DNA from 3 places in the Halomonas salsilacus genome. Region 2 is predicted to be linked to each of the others. Evidence: predicted binding sites of a transcription regulator. Region 2 holds the regulator's gene; each other region holds the start of a gene.

Region 1 (6,359 bases), on a different contig from region 2:
CCACCAGTTCAACGGCGATCTCGCGACCAGGGTGGCAGCCAGCAGCGCGATGGCGAGCACCGCAAGCAGGATGGAGAACACGACATGACCTCTCGGTGGTCTCGGTGACGTCCAGGGCTCAGCGTACGCCGGATGTCACCGGTCGTGAATGCCTGGTCGTTAATGCCTGGCTAGATCACCTTGCGGCGCAGGAGCCAGGTGATCGCCTCGCCGATCAGCACCAGGACCACGATGGCGATCAGGATGGTGGCCACGGTGGGCCAGGCGAAGGTGTCGATGGCACCTTGCAGCAGTACCCCGATGCCGCCGGCCCCCACCAGCCCCAGCACCGTGGACTCGCGGATGTTGATGTCCCAGCGCAGGATGACGATGGCGAAGAAGGCCGGCATCACCTGGGGCACCACGGCGTAGGCGATCACCTTGAGCTTGGAGGCACCGGTGGCCTCCATGGCCTCCACGGGGCGGCGGTCGATCTCCTCGATCGCCTCACCCATTAGCTTGCCGATGAAGCCGATCGACCGGAACATGATCGCCAATATCCCCGCCAGCACCCCGGGGCCGAAGATCGCCACGAACAGCAGGGCCCAGATGATGGTGTTCACCGAACGGCTCGACACCAGGATGAAGCGCCCCAGCCACAGGCAGGCGCGATTGGGGGTAGTGTTCTGGGCGGCAATGTAGGAGACCGGCAGGGCGATGAAGATCGTCAGCAGGGTGGCCAGGGTGGCGATATGAACCGTCTCGATCATGGCGGTCAGAATCTGCCCGAGGCCGCTGGGGTCCGGGGGCCACATGCGCGCCCCGAGGTTCGAGATCTGGTTGGGCGCATCCCACACCCAGGGCCAGAAGATATCGATGTCGCGCACCGCCCAGACGACCACCATCAGCGTCACCAGCAGCACGGCATAGCGGGTCAGGCGCTCCCGGCGGTCGTAGCGTCGCCAGACGCGGTCGGCCAGGGCGTCGGCATGATCTACCATATCTTCTTCCTCACCCAGCCGCTGATGCCCTCGCTGACCAGGATCACCGCGATGATGATCAGCAGGATGGCGAAGGCGAAGTCATAGTCGTAGCGTCCGAAGGCGTTCATCAGGGTGCCGCCGATGCCGCCGGCCCCGACAATCCCCACCACGGCCGAGGCGCGCAGGTTGCTGTCGAGCTGGTACATCGAGAGCCCCACCTGGCGCGGCAGGATCTGCGGAAACACCGCATAGAACAGGATGGCCAGGTAGCCGGCGCCGGTGGCGCGCATCGCCTCCACCTGGCCCCAGTCGATCTCCTCGATCTCCTCGGCGAGCAGCTTGCCGACGAAGCCGATGGAGTAGAGGGTCAGAGTGAGGATCCCGGCCAGCGGACCGAAGCCCACCGCGGCGACGAATAGGATGGCGACAATCACCGGGTGGAAGCTGCGCGAGATGATGATCACCGCGCGGCCGAACAGGTAGACCGGCAGCGGGGCAACGTTGCGTGCCGCCATCACCGCGAAGGGAATCGACAGCGCCACCCCAAGCAGGGTGGCCAGGATGGCGATCTGGAAGCTCTCCTTGAAGCCGGTCAGCAGCAGGGCGCCGCGCTCGAAACTCGGTGGAAAGCCGCCGCCGAAGATGCGTGCGGCCCGGGGCAGGCCCTCGCCGATCCGCGCCCAGTTGAACGGCAGGCTGCCGAAGGCCCAGACCAGGTAGACCAGTAGCACCAGCCAGGCGCCGTAGCGCAACCAGGGATTGGCGATGAAGGGGGGCTTGCGCCAGGTGCGGGGGATGGCGCCCTCGCGGTCAGAGCGGGTCATGGGGCACGCCTCGCTTGGCCTGGGCGGGGGAGGGGGCGGACGTTGCCGTCGGCTCCTCCTCGGGGGACTCGATGCCGCCGTAGATGGCGTCCAGGGCATCCCGGGTGAAGTCGTCGGGGGCGCCATCGAAGATCATCCTGCCATGGCGCAGGCCGACGATGCGCTCGGTGTAGGTCCTGGCCTGGGCGACGTTATGGATGTTGATCAGCACCGGCAGCGATAGCTCGCTCGCCAGGCTCTGCAGCAGGATCATGATCTGCTCGGAGGTGCGTGGGTCCAGGGAGGCGGTGGGCTCGTCGGCGAGCAGCACCTCTGGTTCCTGCATCAGCGCCCGTACCACGCCGACGCGCTGGCGCTCGCCGCCGGACAGGGCGTCGGCGCGCTTGTTGGCATAGTTGGCGATGCCTACCCGCTCCATGAGGGTGAAGGCCCGCTCGATATCCTCGCGGGGATAGCGACGGGAGATGGCCTGGTAGAGGTTCACGTAGCCGAGCCGGCCGGCCAGCACGTTCTCCATCACCGTGAGCCTGTCGATCAGGTTGAAGCCCTGGAAGACCATGCCGATCTTGCGGCGGGCGCGGCGTAACGCCGAGCCCTTGAGCGTCACCAGCTCGGTGCCGTTGAGCCGAATCGAGCCAGAGGTGGGCTCCACCAGGCGATTGATACAGCGCAGCATGGTGCTCTTGCCGGCCCCGGAGGCCCCGACGATGGAGACCACGCTGTTGTCTTCCACGACCAGATCCAGCCCCTGGAGGACGGGCTCGTCATGACCGTAGCGCTTGACCAGCTTCGAGATTTCCAGCATTCATCCACCTCGCCATGACGATTCGCAAGCGGCGCTGCCCCCGGGTGTGCGGGGGCAGCGACAGAGGTCACTCGAGGTTGTCGCGGGTATAGCGAACGTCGTTGGCCGCCTGTATGGTGCGGATGACCTGCCAATTGTCCCTGTAGTTGATCGGGACAAACTTCTCGACCCCCTCGAATTCGTCGCCGAGGGCCGTGCCGACGAAATCGAAGCTGAAGAAGGCCTCCTTGATCTTCTCGACCAGGTCGGGATGCAGGTTGTGGGCGTAGTTGTAGGAGGTGGTGGGGAAGGCGTCGGTCTCGTAGATGATCTTGACGTCCTCCTCGTCATAGAGGCCGCGGGCCGCCATGCGCTCGACCACCTCGGAGGCTACCGGGGCCGCGTCGTAGTCCCGCGCCACCACGCCCAGCATCGACTGGTCGTGGCTGCCGGAGTAGACCACCTCGTAGTCCTCGTCGGGGACGATGCCGAGTTCGGGGAAGAGGGCTCGCGGGGCCAGGTTGCCGGAGTTGGAGGTTGGCGAGGTGTGGGCCACCCGCTTGCCGGCGAGGTCGGTGAGTTCGTCGATGCCGGAATCGACGTGGGTATAGACCTGCAGGGTGTAGCCGAACTGGCCATCGTCGGAGCCCATCAGCGCAAAGGGCACGGCGCCGGCCAGGTTGACGGCGAAGGGCGTCGGTCCCGTGGAGAAACCGGCGATGTGCAGGCGACCGCTGCGCATGGCCTCGACCTGGGCGGCGTTGGACTGCACGGCGAAGAAGCGCACGTCGCGTTCGGTCACCTCCTCGAGGTGGTTGATGAAGGGCTGCCAGATGTCCGAGTAGATGGCCGGGTCTTCCACCGGCGTATAAGCGAAGATCAGGGTGTCGGGATTGGCCCACTCGGACTCGTCGGCGGGCAGGTCGGCAACCATGTCACCGTCCTCGTCGCAGAAGATGGCGTCCAGATCGCCGCGGGGGCAGTCGGCCAGCGCAGGCGCAGCCATCAGCATCGACAGCGGCAACAGGGCGGAGGCCGCCAGGGCAGTGAGGGGGAATCTTCTTGATGCGACGGGTGACGCATTTGTTGACTTCACGGAGACGATTTGCATGGCGTGCCTCTGGATTGTTGTTGTTGAGTCTTGCGGTTGAGTCGACAGGGCGATGCTCGAAACTCGACATGCCCCACCCGGTGGTGAGTGCATTCGAAAGATTGCTCTTCAATCTAGGTTTTGTGACGAATCGATGTCAATCACTTTACCCGACTGGTCAGGTCGCCTCACGCCATGCGCCGGCCTGTTCTCGGCAGCGCCTCGAAGGGGGCCACCCAGGTCGCGGCACTGCCATCGCTGGCCGTCTCACGCCGACGTCGTCGCGGCGTCCCCGGTCGGCGCCGCTCCGGTCGCCGCCAGGTAATCGCTGGCGATGCCCGCGCCGTTGATGCCGCCGCCGATCACGAAGAGATCGAGAAGCCCTGGCTGTGGTGTCGTCGTCATGTCCCGCTCCGCCAATGTCGCTCATCCTGCAGGGGCCGTCGCCACGTGATGATTGAAATCGAACATATTGAATTCACAAGCGAACATCAAGAGGCGACATCGAGCGTCCGAACAGTCGATTTATCCGGTTCGGCCGTGTGAGCTGTGGGCAGGTGCATCGGGCCCCGTCAGCGAGGCCGTTAAAGGGTCAGTCGGCGATATGCATCGTCACGTCATGACTGGCCATCAGCTGGCAGATGGCCTGGGGCGGGCGGCGGTCGGTAAACAGCGCGTCGATCTGGGCGATGTTGCCCTGGCGCACCGAGGGGTTGCGATGGAACTTGGAGTGATCGGCGGCGAGATAGACCTGCCGGGAATTGCGGATGATCGCCTGGGCGACACGAACCTCCTGGTAGTCGAACTCCAGCAATGAGCCATCCTCGTCGATGCCGCTGATGCCGATGATGCCGTAGTCGACCTTGAACTGGTTGATGAAGTCGATGGTAGCCTCGCCGATGATCCCGCCGTCCCGTGATCGCACCTGGCCGCCGGCGATGATCACGTTAAAGTCCTCCTTGTGTTGGAGGATAGCGGCCACGTTGAGGTTGTTGGTGATCACCTCGAGGTCGCGGTGCTCCAGCAGGGCCTCAGCTACCACCTCGTTGCTGGTCCCGATGTTGATGAACAGCGAGGAGCCGTCTGGAACCTGCCTGGCCAGTAGCGCCGCGATCCGCTGCTTGGCGTCGAGGTTAAGGGTCTTGCGGGTGCTATAGGCGGTGTTGACCGTGCTCGATTCCAGGCCGGCGCCGCCGTGGACGCGGCGGATCAGGCCCTCCCCGGCCAGGGCATTGAGGTCGCGGCGAATTGTCTGGGGGGTGACCGCAAAATGCTCGGTCAGCTGTTCGATGCTGGCATAGCCCTGGCGACGCACCAGGCCGACGATGGCTTCCTGTCGCTGTGGCTGGTTCATGCTGGCTCCTTGTGATCATGCCATTGTAGGCGATGATTGCCGCGTCCGGCAGCCGCTTCCAGAGTGGTGTCCGACCAAGGTGGTAGAGCATTTCGAACACGCTGCAGTACTCTTGGTGATCAAAAACGAACATTTGATCGACATTACAACGATAAACGACAGGAGCCTCCATGGCCGACTATCTGCTTGCCATTGACCAGGGCACCACCAGTTCGCGCGCCATCCTCTTCGATCGAGAAGGTCACAACATCGCCTCAGCGCAGCGGGAGTTCCCCCAGATCTTCCCGAGCGACGGCTGGGTCGAGCATGATCCGGCGTCCCTCTGGTCCACCGTGCTGACCACCTGTCGCGAGGCCATCGAGCGCGCTGGCGTAGGGCTCAACGCCGTCATCGGGGTGGGCATCACTAACCAGCGCGAGACTACCCTGGTGTGGGACCGCGAGACCGGGGAGCCGCTCTACAACGCCATCGTCTGGCAGGACCGGCGTACCGCGGATGCCTGCCAGGCGCTGCGCGAGGCCGGGCATCTGGAGGAAGTCCAGGCACGGACGGGCCTGCTCCTCGATCCCTACTTCTCGGCCACCAAGCTCGCCTGGATCCTCGACCACGTGGAGGGGGCCAGGGAGCGAGCCGAGCGCGGCGATCTCGCCTTCGGTACCGTGGATACCTTCCTGATCTGGCGCCTCACGGGAGGCAAGGTGCATGCCACCGACGCCACCAATGCCTCGCGCACGGCGCTGTTCAACATCCATGAACAGCGCTGGGACCCGGTACTGCTCGAGCTGTTCGGGGTTCCCGAGTCGCTGCTGCCCGAGGTGAAGGACTCCAGCGACGACTTCGGCGTGGTGGATGCCGAGTGGCTCGGCGCCGAGTTGCCCATCGCCGGGGTGGCCGGTGACCAGCAGGCGGCCCTGGTGGGCCAGGCCTGCTTCTCACCGGGCATGGGCAAGAGCACCTACGGAACCGGCTGCTTCATGATCGTCAACACCGGCGACAAGGCCGAGCTGTCGCGCAATCGGCTGCTGACCACCGTGGGCTACCGCATCGGTGGTAGGACCACCTACGCCATGGAGGGGAGCATCTTCGTGGCCGGTGCCACGGTGCAGTGGCTGCGAGACGGCCTGCAGCTGTTCGCCGACGCCGCCGAGACCGAGGCGCTGGCCCGCAACATGCGCAGCGGCCACAGTGTCTACCTGGTGCCCGCCTTCACCGGGCTCGGCGCACCGCACTGGGATCCCAAGGCGCGAGGCGCCATCTTCGGCCTGACCCGGGATACCGGCATCGCCGAGATCGTGGCGGCGGGGCTGCAGGCGGTCTGCTACCAGACCCGCGACCTTCAGGCCTG
Region 2 (6,359 bases):
GCCCCGGTGGCCGATGGCAGTGGAGCCCTCGCCCCCCGCGAGGTTGTTCGCCTGGGGGATCTGGCGGCCTTTAGCGATGGCGCCCTGCTTCGGCATGGCGCCGGAGAGGGCACCCTGGCCACCCTGGAACGGACCCCTCGCCGAGTGGCGCAGAGCCTGCTGGCCTTCCAGGCCGGCGAAGACGCGACCCTGATGGTGGACCCCACCGGCGGGCAGGTCATCGAGGCGCTGGCTCAGCGTCCCACCCTGGTGGAGCGCTTCCATCAGGGGGGGGGCGTGGGCTATGTGGTGGTGGGCCTGGGAAGCCTGGGGCTACTGGTGGCGCTGACCCAGTACGCCTACCTCCTCAAGGTGAGCGGGAAGATGCGTCGCCAACGACGCCACCTCGACCAGCTGCGCACTGACAACCCCCTGGGTCGCGTGCTGACGCGCTTCCAATCCTTGCCGGATGACCCGGTACCCGAGGCACTGGAGGCGCGCCTCGATGAAGCGGTGCTCGCTGAACTGCCGAGACTGGAACGTGGCCAGTCACTGGTCAAGCTGACCGCCGCGGTCGCCCCCCTGCTGGGGCTGCTGGGGACTGTGACCGGCATGATCGCCACCTTCCAGGCGATCACCTTCCATGGGACCGGCGATCCCCAGCTGATGGCCGGCGGCATCAGCCAGGCGCTGGTCACTACCGTACTTGGGCTGATGACCGCCGTGCCGCTGCTGTTCGCCCATACCGCCCTGGTGGCGCGAAGTCGACAGCTGACCGGTGTGGTGGAAGGGCGCGCCACGGCAGCATTGGCCCAACGACTCGAAGAGCACGCCGCTCCCGGCGCCGCCACAAGGGGTTGATCACCATGAAACCGCCGTGGATCGAGCCCCTGGAACAGCTGATGGAGGCGGGCGGCGCCCTGCTGGTCATCATCGCCATGGTGGCAGCGCTGCTGTTCAGCCTGGCCCTGGAGCGGGGGCTGTTCTTCCACATTACCTATCAGCGCGCCCGAAGGCGGCTGATCAACCGCTGGGTAGCACACCCCGATCACCACAGCTGGAGCGCCCTGACCCTGCGTGAGGTGTGGACACAGGCGCTGATCAATCGGCTTAGACGCCCGTTACCCTGGCTCAAGCTGCTGGTAGCGCTCTGCCCGCTGCTGGGGCTGTTGGGTACCGTGACCGGCATGATCACCGTTTTCGACAGCCTGGCACTGAGCGACACCAGCCAGGCTCGGGCCATGGCCGACGGTGTCGCCCGGGCGACGCTCCCGACGCTGGCCGGCATGGCCGTCGCCGTGGTGGGCCTGCTGTTCATCAGCCGTCTCGAACAGGTCATTCGGCGCGAAGACCAATGGCTGCACGACCAACTGGCCAAGGCCCTGGAGGATAGGCATGCGCAAGCGCCGTCGTCCCGGTCCCCTTGAGGGGGATGCCAGTGAGATCAATCTGACCCCGATGCTGGACGTGGTCTTCATCATGTTGATCTTCTTCATCGTCACCACCAGCTTCATCAAGGAGAGCGGTGTCGAGATACAGCGCCCGGAGTCCAGTGCCGCCACCCCCCAGCTGGAGACTCAACTGCTGGTGGCGATTACCCGTGACGGCGCCGTCTGGCTGGATGGCCAGGCGGTCGACGCCCATCGGGTGGGCGAACGCGTCGCTGCCCTGATCAGCGATGACGGCGGGGTAGTAATCCAGGCGGATCGCGAGACCACCACGGGCCTGCTGATCGAGGTGATGGACCGTATCCGCGAGGCCGGGATCGAGGAGATTGCGGTGGCCGCAACCCGGAGAGAACCGTGATTCGCGGACTCACCGCGGCGCTGGCCGGCACGCTCATGGCACTGCTGCTGTTCTGGCTACTGGCGCTGATCGTGTCGCCTCAAGAGGCGGGTCATGATGCGGCCGACGAGCCCATCAGGCTGAGCATCGTCGAGACGCCTGTCACGGCGGAGGAGCCAGCGCCGGCACCCGCCGACACCCTCGCGTTGGATACCATGCTGCCGGAGCTCGCCGAGGCGATACCGGAGCCCACACCGGAGCCAGTGCCCGAGCCCGCGCCGGAGCCAGTGCCGGAGCCAGTGCCGGAGCCAGCGCCGGAGCCAGCGCCGGAGCCGGAGCCAGCGCCGGAGCCAGCGCCGGAGCCAGCGCCGGAGCCAGCGCCGGAGCCAGCACCGGAGCCTGACCTACCGTCACCACCCGACCCTGTCGCCCCCCCCGCCGAGTCAGCGCCAGAGCCGGCAAGAGAGGCTCCTTCCACGACGGCCTCACCCATCGCATCAGCCTCCTCATCGGCTGTCAGCCAAGCCGATACCGGGTCGACCGAGTCGGCCGGCCGCGGACCCGTGGATGTCGGAGCACTGGCACCGACCCACCTGGTCCCACCCGAGTATCCGGCACGGGCCCGGCGCCGGCGCATCGAGGGTCACGTAACGCTGGAGTTCCTGATCCTGGCCGATGGCGGCGTCGACCCGCAAAGCCTGCGAGTGACCGCTTCCCAGCCTCCCGATGTCTTCGATGAGGCCGCTCTGCGTGCCGTGGCGCGCTGGCGCTTCGAGCCGGCCGAGGGACGACGGCGCGCCTTTCAGCATCTGGAATTCCAGTTGAGGTGATCCCATGTCATGGACCGATAGTGGGGAGGACTGGCTGCCTCTCGGGCGTCTCGCCCATGTCTGGGCACGCCCCCTGCCGCGGTCGCCAGGCGTGATTGTCATGCGAGTGTCATACTGACGTGGTGATATCGTCATCGATTCATCACTGCTCCGAGGCTTCCGGATGACCGCCAAGACCGTTCTGATCGTCGATGATGAGGCGCCGATCCGCGAGATGATCGCGGTGGCACTGGAGATGGCCGACTACCGCGTGCTCGAGGCGGACAGCGCCCAGGACGCCCACGCCATGATCGTCGACCACCAGCCCGACCTGGTGCTGCTTGACTGGATGATGCCGGGCACCAGCGGCATCGAACTGGCCCGCCGCCTGAAGCGCGAACCGACCACCGCCGAGCTGCCGATCATCATGCTCACCGCCAAGGGCGAGGAGGACAACAAGATCCAGGGACTCGAGGCCGGTGCCGACGACTACATTACCAAGCCCTTCTCGCCCCGCGAGTTGGTCGCCCGCCTCAAGGCGGTGCTGCGACGCGCCACGCCCCAGGGCATCGAGGAGGCCGTGGAGGTGGACGGCCTGCTTCTCGACCCGGTAAGCCACCGGGTCAGCGCCAGCGGCAAGGCCGTGGAGATGGGCCCCACCGAGTATCGCCTGCTGCAGTTCTTCATGACCCACCAGGAACGCGCCTACACCCGCAGCCAGTTGCTGGATCAGGTCTGGGGGGGCAATGTCTACGTGGAGGAGCGCACCGTGGACGTCCATATCCGTCGCCTGCGCAAGGCGCTGGGTGACCGTCACCAGCACCTGGTACAGACGGTGCGTGGCACCGGCTACCGGTTCTCCGCCAAGGGCTGACGTGGGCCTCTGGAAGCGGGAACTGTGGCGTTTCATCCTGCTGGCCGGCAGTGGCCTGCTGATCGGCTGGCTGGTTTCCCATACCTGGGAGGGTCTGGCCGTCGGCCTGGCCGCTTGTCTGGCCTTTCATCTGCGCCAGCTCTACCGCCTCCACCGCTGGCTGACCCTCACGCCCCAGGACGCTCCGCCTGCCACCACGGGCGTGTGGGGCGAGCTGTTCGACCGCCTCTACCGCTACCAGAAGGGGCAGCGCCACACCCAGGAGCGGCTGCTGGGCATCATCAAGCGCATCCAGGAGTCCTCCGAGGCGATGCGCGACAGCGTGGTGATGCTCGACCGCCACGGTGACCTGGAGTGGTGGAACAGCGCCGCGGAACGCATGCTGGGACTGCGCACCGCCCATGATCGCGGCCACCACATCACCAACCTGCTGCGCGACCCACGCTTCATCGACTATTTCCACGCCCGCGACTACCGCGAACCGTTGACCCTGCCCTCGCCCATCGACGAGCAGATGGTGCTGCAGTTCCAGATCACCCTCTACGGCGACGATGAGCGGCTGCTGATGGCTCGCGACATCACCCGCCTGCACCGCCTGGAGGAGATGCGCCGCGACTTCGTGGCCAATGTCTCCCACGAGCTGCGGACCCCCCTCACCGTGCTGGCCGGCTACCTCGAGACCTACGCCACCTACGCCGACCAGCTGCCGCAGCGCTTCGCCCGGGGGCTGCCCCGGATGCAGGAGCAGACCAGCCGCATGCAGAACCTGGTGAGCGATCTGCTGCTGCTGTCGCGGTTGGAGATCGACCGAGGCGGCCAGGACCACGCTCCCCTGGCCATGGATACCCTGCTGGCGAGCGTGCACCGCGACGCCACGGCACTCTCCGCCGGCCGCCACACCATCGAGGTGGAACTGGTGGAGCCCAAGGCGCTGCTCGGCAGCGAACAGGAGATCCGCAGCGCCCTCTCCAACCTGGCCTTCAACGCGGTGCGCTACACCCCCGAGGGCAGCCGTATCGTACTGCGCTGGCTACCCAGGGGAGACGGCGCCAGCCTGGAGGTGGAGGATAACGGCATGGGCATCGACCCGGTGCACCTGCCACGGCTCACCGAGCGCTTCTATCGGGTCGACAAGGGGCGCAGCGCCGCCACTGGCGGCACAGGGCTCGGCCTGGCCATCGTCAAGCACGTGCTGCTGCGCCACGACGCCCGCCTGGAGATCGACTCCCACCCCGGCCGGGGCGCCCGCTTCCGCTGCCTGTTTCCCGCCGAGCGACTCAGGGCTGAGACCGCCGAGAAGGCCTCAGCGGGGCGCTGAGACCGCCAGCTCCCGGTAGTGCTGGTTCCACATCAGCACCGCCGCGGAAACGGCACCCGGCAGCAGAAAGAGGTTGGCCAGCGGGATCCAGGTCACCAGGGTCACGCAGCCACCGAAGGTGAGGCTCTGCCACCAGCGGGCGCGCAGGCGCCTTCGCATGTCGGCGAAGCTCACCTTGTTATTGTCCATGGGATAGTCCAGGTAGGCGATGGCCATCACCCACGCGGAGAACAGTGCCCAGAGCAGCGGGGCGAGGAGGTTGAGGCCGGGAATCCAGCTCACCACCAGCAGCAGCAGGGCCCGGGGCGCGATATAGGCCAGCTTGACCAGCTCGCGCCCCAGGGCATCCACCGCCGTCTTCATGAAACCGCGATCGTCCAGGGGGGGGCGCCCGGTCGCCGCCACCTCCACCCTGGCCGCCAGGAAGCCGTAGAAGGGCGCGGCGATCAGGTGGGTCACCAGGGTGAAGGTGAAGAAGACGATGATCACCAGGCTGATCACGAACAGCGGCCAGATCAGCCACTCCAGCCAGGCAAGCCACTCGGGCACCAGCGCCATCCAGCCCTCCAGCCAGCCGCCGAAGTTGGCCAACACCACGCGCAGTACGACGATGTAGACCAGCAGATTGACGACGATGGGCGCGAAGACATAGCGGCGCAGGCCAGGGGAGTAGGCCAGGCGGGTACCCCGGGTCAGGGCGGTCACGGCATCGAGCATGGTGATTCCTTCAGACGATACGACACAGGCCGCCGCCGAGGGCGGTGGCCTGCGTCATTGACGGCCAATCCCCGCGTCAGGTCAATCCTTGCGGGTGAGTGCCTGTTCGTCGAGGTCGTCCGGATCGGTGTGGCGGATATCGAGGCCCTTGACCAGGTAGACCACGTACTCGGCCAGGTTGTTGGCATGATCGCCGATGCGCTCCAGGGCCCGCAGGATCCACATCAGGTTGAGAATCGGCGAGATCAAGCGGGCGTCCTCCATCATGAAGGTCATCAGCGAGCGCATGGCGCTGCGGTACTCCTCGTCCACCTTCTCGTCCTCATGGACCAGCTCCAGCGCCAGCTCGATGTCGAAGCGCGCGAAGGAGGTCAGCGCATCGCGTACCATGCGGCGGACGTGCTCGCTGATCATGCGCACCTCGACGAAGCCGCGAGTACCGTTGTCGGCTTCGATCAGGTCGCCGGCGTTGCGGGCAATCTTGCTCGCCTCGTCGCCGATGCGCTCCAGGTCGGAGGCGGCGCGGATCACCGCCAGCACCAGGCGCAGATCGGAGGCCGCCGGCTGGCGGCGCGCCAGCACCTGGGTGCACTCCTCGTCGATCTTGATCTGCATGTCGTTGACCGCGCGGTCGTTCTCCACTACCCGGCGGGCCAGCTCGGAATCCCCTTCGAGGAGCGCCTCCACGGCCTCCTGGATCTGCTTCTCCACCAGACCACCCATGGCCATCAGGTGGGTCTTGAGCTCCTCGAGCTCCTGATTGAACTGCCGCGAGATATGGCGGCTGTGGATATCGCTGGTAATGTCCATGGTGCTCTCCTCCTGGGGATGGGCCTGGGGCACGCCATCAGGCCATGCGCCCGGTGATGTAGTTCTC
Region 3 (6,359 bases), on a different contig from region 2:
GGCGGCCTCCAACCGCCTCAATATCCGCCTGCTGAGGTGGCGCAGCCCCCATCAGAACCTGCGCCTGGGTCTGGCCATCCAACTGGGCGCGGCGCTGGGATTGGTGCTTGTAGTGGCCAGCGGGCTGGAGTCGCTGTGGACCATGGTGCCGCTGATCATGGTGTTCGCCGGCACCATCGGCCTGGTGGCGCCCAATGCCATCTCCGCGCTGCTCGACCACTTCCACCACATGAGCGCCACCGCAGCGGCCCTGCAGGGCAGCATCCAGTTCTCCTGCGGCGCGCTGGCTGGTGTGCTGGTGGGGGCCTTCGAAGTAGACAGCGCCTGGCCCATGGTGGGCACCATGCTGGGCGCGGCGTTGATCGGCAACCTGGGGCTGCGTTTGCTGGCGGGCCGCCCTGGCCATGCCTGAAGCGCTGCTGGCCTGGCTGGACATGATCCCCGGGACTTGGCTCGACATGAGCCCCGCGATCTGGCTCTGGTGTGCCGCCGTGCTGGCGCTGGGCGCCTTCGTGCAGCGCGCCACCGGCTTTGGCCTGGCCGTAGTGGGGGCGCCGCTGCTGCTGATGCTGGAGCCGCGGTTGGTGCCGGTGATTCTGGTGCTGTTCGGCTTCACGGTGGCACTGACCACCCTGCGCCACTACTGGCGCGAGGTGCGCCTGGCCGAGATCGGCATGGCCCTGGTGGGTCGGGTCCCCGGCAATGCCCTGGGGCTGTGGCTGTTGATCGCCACGCCCATGGCGGTGCTGGAAAAGCTGATCGCCGGCAGTGTGCTGTTCGCCGTGGCGGTGACCCTGTTCCGCTTCCGCCTGCCGGTCAACCGCGCCACTCTGTTCGGCGCTGGGGTTTTCTCGGGGATCCTCGGCACTGTGGCTGCGCTGAGCGGCCCGCCCCTGGTGCTGCTGCTACACGGCTTCTCGCCGGATCGGCTGCGCGGCACCCTCTCGGCCTTCTTCGTGGTCACGGCGCTGATGACGCTGGTCACCCTGGCCCTGGCGGGGCTGATCCGGCCCTGGCACTTCGGCATGGCGCTGACCTTCACCCCGGGGGTGCTGGCCGGCAGCTGGCTGGCCAGCCGCGTCGCCCATCGCCTCGACCGCCGCCTGCTTCAGGGGGTCTCGCTGGCCCTCTGCACCCTGGCGGCGCTGGGGCTGCTGTTCTGACGGTGCGCCCAGGTCGTGCTGTCACACAATATTCATCAACTCGGCGCGCCATGTCACCGAAGTGTCATGCGGTCTCCCTATAGTCGCCCCCATCGATCCACGGATTGCGGATCGAGTCCTCAACGCTGTGGCACAGCCGCACGACACCTGGAGACCAAGATGAAATTCAAGCTCATCGCTGCCGCCGTTATCGGTGCCTCTTTCGTCAGCACTGCCGCTATGGCGGAACGCGTCGATCCCAACCTGCCGACCTATGAGCGTGCCAGTGGCATCTCCGGCAACATGACCAGCATCGGTTCCGACACCCTGAACAACCTGATGACCCTCTGGGCCGAGGAGTTCGCGGGCTTCTATCCGAACATCAACATCCAGATCCAGGGCGCTGGTTCCAGCACCGCCCCCACCGCCCTGACCGAGGGCACCTCCCAGTTCGGCCCAATGAGCCGTGAGATGCGTACATCCGAAGTGCAGGCCTTCGAGGATCGCCACGGCTATCCGCCCACCATGGTGCCGGTGGCCATCGATGCCCTGGCCATCTACGTCAACCAGGATAACCCCCTGGAAAGCATCACCGTACCGCAGGTCGACGCGATCTTCTCCGACACTCGACGCTGCGGCTACCCGGAAGATATCACCCGCTGGGGTCAGTTGGGCCTGGAAGGCAGTTGGTCAAACCGTGACATGACCCTTTACAGTCGTAACGCTGTCTCCGGCACCTACGGCTTCTTCGCCGAGAATGCCCTGTGCGGCGGTGACTTCAAGGACTCCATCAACGAGCAGCCGGGTTCCGCCTCGGTGGTGCAGGGCGTAAGCGAGTCGATCAACGGCATCGGCTACTCCGGCATCGGCTACATCACCTCCCAGGTCCGCGCCGTGCCGGTGGCCCGCGACGAGGGCGAAGAAGCCTTCGAGGTGGATAACGAGAATTACCCGTTGGCGCGCTTCCTGTTCGTCTACGTGAACAAGCACCCCAACGAGGATCTGGCCCCGCAGCAGGCCGAGTTCCTGAAGATGGTGCTCTCCAAGCAGGGTCAGGAAGTAACCGCCCGCGACGGCTACATCCCGCTGCCCGAGACCGTGGCCAGCCGCGTGCGCGGCGAGTTGGGTCTCGACTAATCAGCAACTAGTAAAGGCTGTATCCGGGGCGCTCAGGCGCCCCTTTCTTATTTCAGGGACTGTCACATAGCTGTCACGGTCCCTGATTACCCTCTGCGTATCTTTCCACCTGACGGGATTGCCCATCCGCCATGAATGACATGTCCCAACGCCCCACGTCGGGTCAAGGCAGATCGCTGCTGCCCACCCCTGAGCAGCGTGAGCGCCTGCGGCGCAAGCGCACGCTGAAGGACAACATTTCCCGGTACGGTATTGGTGCCGCCGGCATCGGGGTCGTGATCGCCCTCGGGATGATCTTCGTCTACCTCTTCTCCGAGGTCATGCCGCTCTTCAAGTCGGCCCAGGTATCGACCGAGCAGACCTATGCCATTCCCGGAATGGAAAGCGGCGAGTCACTCGAACACCTGACCATCGATCGCTACGACACCCTGGGGGCGAGTTTCACCGACACGGGGCGCATCACCTTCTTCGACCTGGAGGGGGGGGGCTTGCGTTCGTCGTTCGAGATGCCTCGGCCCGATGGCGCGACGCGCACAGCTTTCGCGACCGCCTTCGCTACCACGGGGGCCTTCGCCTACGGCTACGATAACGGGGCCATCAGCCTCGGCCAGGTGGACTACGCGATCACCTACCCGGATAACCTGCGCCACATCGAGCCCGAGCTGAAGTTTCCCCTCGGTGAGGAACCCCTGACCCTGGACGAGGAGGGACGTGCCATCCAGGTGCTGGGCTTGCAACTCAGTGATCGCGGTACCTATGCCGCCGCCGAGCTCGAAGACGGCACCTTGATGGTGACCTCCTTCGATCGCCAGGAGAACATCATGACCGGCGCGGTGACCGTGGAGCAGACCACGGCCGAGCTGCCCGGCTTTGAGGGTCGCGCCCGTCAGATCCTGATCGACAACCGCTACCGTCACCTCTACGTCTCCGACGATGCGGGCTACATCCATCACTACAATATTGGCAATCTCAGCAATCCCCGTTACCTCGGCGCCGTTCAGGTCACTGATAACGGCTACGTGTCTGAGATGGCCTATCTCAATGGCACGGTATCGATCATCGCCGGCACCTCCGACGGTCAAGTACGTCAGTACTTTCCCGTCCGCGATGCCCAGAACCAGTATGACCTGGCCCATGTTCGTGACTTCGCCCGCTATGAGGCCCCGATCACCCATATCGCACCGGAGCACATGCGGCGGGGCTTTTTGGTGGGTGATGAGCTTGGGAATATGGGCATTCACCACGCCACGGCGGGGGCTGACGTCTTCGATGGGACGATGACCGAAGGCCCCCTGGCGCGTATCGCCATCTCGCCGGTTAACTCGATGGCGCTGATTGCCGACGAGAACCATCAGCTACAGGTGGCCAGCGTCAATAATGCACACCCCGGTATCTCCTTCTCCTCCCTGTGGCAGAAGGTCTGGTATGAGGGCAGCAGCGAGCCTCGCTATGTGTGGCAGTCCACCGCCGGCGGCGATGAGTACGAGCCGAAGATGAGCCTTATGCCCCTGACCCTGGGCACCTTGAAGGCGGCGTTTTACGCGATGCTGTTTGCCACGCCGCTGGCACTGATGGGGGCCATCTACACCGCCTACTTCATGTCGCCGAAGCTGCGCGGCAAGGTGAAGCCCACCATCGAGGTGATGGAGGCGCTGCCCACGGTCATTCTCGGCTTCCTGGCCGGCCTGTGGCTCGCTCCCTTCGTCGAGAACCGGTTGCCGGCAGTGTTCAGCATCCTGATCCTGATGCCCATCGCCATGCTGGTCTTTGCCTATCTGTGGAGTTTACTGCCCGAGCGCTTGCGCACCCGGGTGCCCGACGGTTGGGAGGCAGTGCTGCTGATGCCGATCATCATCTTCATCGGCTGGGCCTGTGTCACGGCGAGCCCCTATGTGGAGATCATGTTCTTCGATGGCAGCATGCGACAGTGGCTGACCGATAATGGCTTCACCTACGACCAGCGCAACGCTTTGGTGGTCGGCATCGCCATGGGCTTCGCGGTGATTCCGACCATCTTCTCCATCGCGGAGGATGCGGTCTTTAACGTGCCCAAGCATCTCACCCAGGGTTCCCTGGCGCTGGGCGCCACCCGCTGGCAGACCGTGGTTGGCGTAGTCCTGCCTACCGCCAGCGTCGGCATGTTCTCTGCGGTGATGATGGGCTTCGGCCGTGCGGTGGGTGAGACGATGATCGTGCTGATGGCCACCGGCAACAGCCCAATCATGAATTTCAATATCTTCGAGGGCATGCGCACCCTGTCGGCCAACATCGCGGTGGAAATGACGGAAGCCGCGGTGGGGTCCAGCCACTTCCGGGTCCTCTTCCTGGCGGCGCTGGTGCTGCTCGCCATGACCTTCGTGGTCAATACCCTTGCCGAAATCATTCGCCAGCGCCTGCGCAAGCGCTACGGCAACCTCTGAGTCCGGGAGACAACGATGAAACTTTGGTGGAAAAGCGGTGCCCCCTGGGTGTGGTTGAATGCCGGCGCGGTGGCGATTTCGGTCATCATGGTGGTGGGGTTGATCGGCCTGATCGCCGTGCGCGGCCTCAGCCACTTCTATCCCACCGAGATTGTCGAGTTCCAGGTCGGCGACCCCGAACTGGGCCTTGGCCAGATGGTGATGGGGGAGCACGTGCGTGCCGAGACCATTCCCGTTCCCGTGGCGCGGGATGCGGGCATTGCGGTGCCTCCCGAGCTCGATAACGATGACCTGGTTGTCCGACATTTGATCAAGCAGGGCAACCGGGACGTGACCGGCAATGATTTTGCCTGGTACGCCGAACTGCAGATGACGGAGTGGCAGGCGCCGCCGGATGCCATGCGCCTGGAGCGCCGCGAGTGGGGCGACTTCTTCGGCTATGCGCTGCGGGTGCTGGAAGCGGGCGAGGTGGTCGCCGAGGGCGAGGGTCTGTGGGACGCCCTGCAGTCTCGGGTCGCCCGCGCCAACACGCTCTATGGTGAGCTGAATCAAATCGAGCGTAACGATGTGGGGGTGATCAGCGCGGAAATGGAAGAGCTGCGCCTGCGCGAGCGTGCCCTGCAGCGGGATCCCGATATCGATCCCGACGTGCTTCAGGCGCAGCTGGGCCAGATCCAGGATCGGCAAGCCATTCTGCAGGAGGAGTTCCAGACCCTGCGCGGTGAGATCGATATCCTGCGCCGTGAACTCTATCGCGACACCCTGGTGGCATCGGTCACCGGTGGCGAGGAAGTGCAGATTCGCATCGGCGATATCGTGCGGGCCGTGCAGCCCAACAGCCTGACCCTGACCGCCAAGGTGGTGGAGTATGTTCAGCAGTTCTGGGCCTTCGTCAGCGGCGAGCCTCGCGAGGCCAACACGGCCGGCGGCATCTTCCCGGCCATCTTCGGCACCGTGACCATGGTGCTGCTGATGTCCATGATCGTCAGTCCCTTCGGCGTGCTGGCGGCCATCTACCTGCGCGAGTATGCCAAGCAGGGGCCACTGCTTCGCCTGATCCGTATCTCGGTCTACAATCTCGCCGGGGTGCCCTCCATCGTCTACGGGGTCTTCGGCCTGGGCTTCTTCATCTACACCATGGGGGGGTCCATCGACCAGCTGTTCTACTCGGAGCGGCTGCCATCCCCCACCTTCGGCTCGCCGGCGCTGATCTGGGCCTCATTGACGCTGGCGCTGCTGACCCTGCCGGTGGTGATCGTCTCCACCGAGGAGGGGCTGGCGAGGATTCCTTCCTCGGTGCGCCATGGCTCCCTGGCGCTGGGGGCGACCAAGTCAGAGACGCTGTGGAAAGTGGTGGTGCCGCTGGCCACACCGGCGATGATGACCGGCATGATCCTGGCCATCGCCCGGGCCGCGGGTGAGGTAGCGCCGCTGATGCTGGTGGGGGTGGTCAAGCTGGCGCCGACCCTGCCGGTGGATATGACCTTCCCGTTCGTCCATCTGGAGCGACAGATCATGCACCTCGGCTTCCATATCTATGATGTGGGCTTCCAGAGCCCCAACGTCGAGGCCGCCCGCCCGCTGGTCTATGCCACGGCGCTGGTGCTGGTGATTCTGATCATTGTGCTTAACCTGACCGCCATCAGCATCCGAAACCGGC

Evidence for each region. The regulator PhoB, encoded in region 2, activates phosphate uptake and scavenging genes when phosphate is short. The targets are predictions, from matches to a motif close to TGTCATANNNNTGTCANA.
Region 1: the regulator PhoB is predicted to act here: its motif matches at 3,803-3,820, upstream of phnD (phosphate/phosphite/phosphonate ABC transporter substrate-binding protein).
Region 3: the regulator PhoB is predicted to act here: its motif matches at 2,340-2,357, upstream of ACR80S_RS06380 (ABC transporter permease subunit).

The regions. Positions count from the first base shown of each region.
Region 1 is NZ_JBPKAQ010000004.1:265,495-271,853, forward strand. It holds gene ACR80S_RS08390 (endonuclease/exonuclease/phosphatase family protein) at 1-81, opposite strand, end outside; gene phnE (phosphonate ABC transporter, permease protein PhnE) at 171-980, opposite strand; gene phnE (phosphonate ABC transporter, permease protein PhnE) at 974-1,786, opposite strand; gene phnC (phosphonate ABC transporter ATP-binding protein) at 1,773-2,591, opposite strand; gene phnD (phosphate/phosphite/phosphonate ABC transporter substrate-binding protein) at 2,659-3,681, opposite strand; gene ACR80S_RS08415 (hypothetical protein) at 3,928-4,065, opposite strand; gene ACR80S_RS08420 (DeoR/GlpR family transcriptional regulator) at 4,253-5,014, opposite strand; gene glpK (glycerol kinase GlpK) at 5,185-6,359, shown strand, end outside.
Region 2 is NZ_JBPKAQ010000005.1:23,961-30,319, forward strand. It holds gene ACR80S_RS08835 (MotA/TolQ/ExbB proton channel family protein) at 1-840, shown strand, start outside; gene ACR80S_RS08840 (MotA/TolQ/ExbB proton channel family protein) at 846-1,406, shown strand; gene ACR80S_RS08845 (ExbD/TolR family protein) at 1,375-1,785, shown strand; gene ACR80S_RS08850 (energy transducer TonB) at 1,782-2,594, shown strand; gene phoB (phosphate regulon transcriptional regulator PhoB) at 2,758-3,447, shown strand; gene phoR (phosphate regulon sensor histidine kinase PhoR) at 3,449-4,765, shown strand; gene cysZ (sulfate transporter CysZ) at 4,751-5,482, opposite strand; gene phoU (phosphate signaling complex protein PhoU) at 5,564-6,292, opposite strand; gene pstB (phosphate ABC transporter ATP-binding protein PstB) at 6,330-6,359, opposite strand, start outside.
Region 3 is NZ_JBPKAQ010000003.1:179,597-185,955, reverse strand. It holds gene ACR80S_RS06395 (Bcr/CflA family multidrug efflux MFS transporter) at 1-412, shown strand, start outside; gene ACR80S_RS06390 (sulfite exporter TauE/SafE family protein) at 405-1,163, shown strand; gene ACR80S_RS06385 (PstS family phosphate ABC transporter substrate-binding protein) at 1,323-2,279, shown strand; gene ACR80S_RS06380 (ABC transporter permease subunit) at 2,420-4,699, shown strand; gene pstA (phosphate ABC transporter permease PstA) at 4,715-6,359, shown strand, end outside.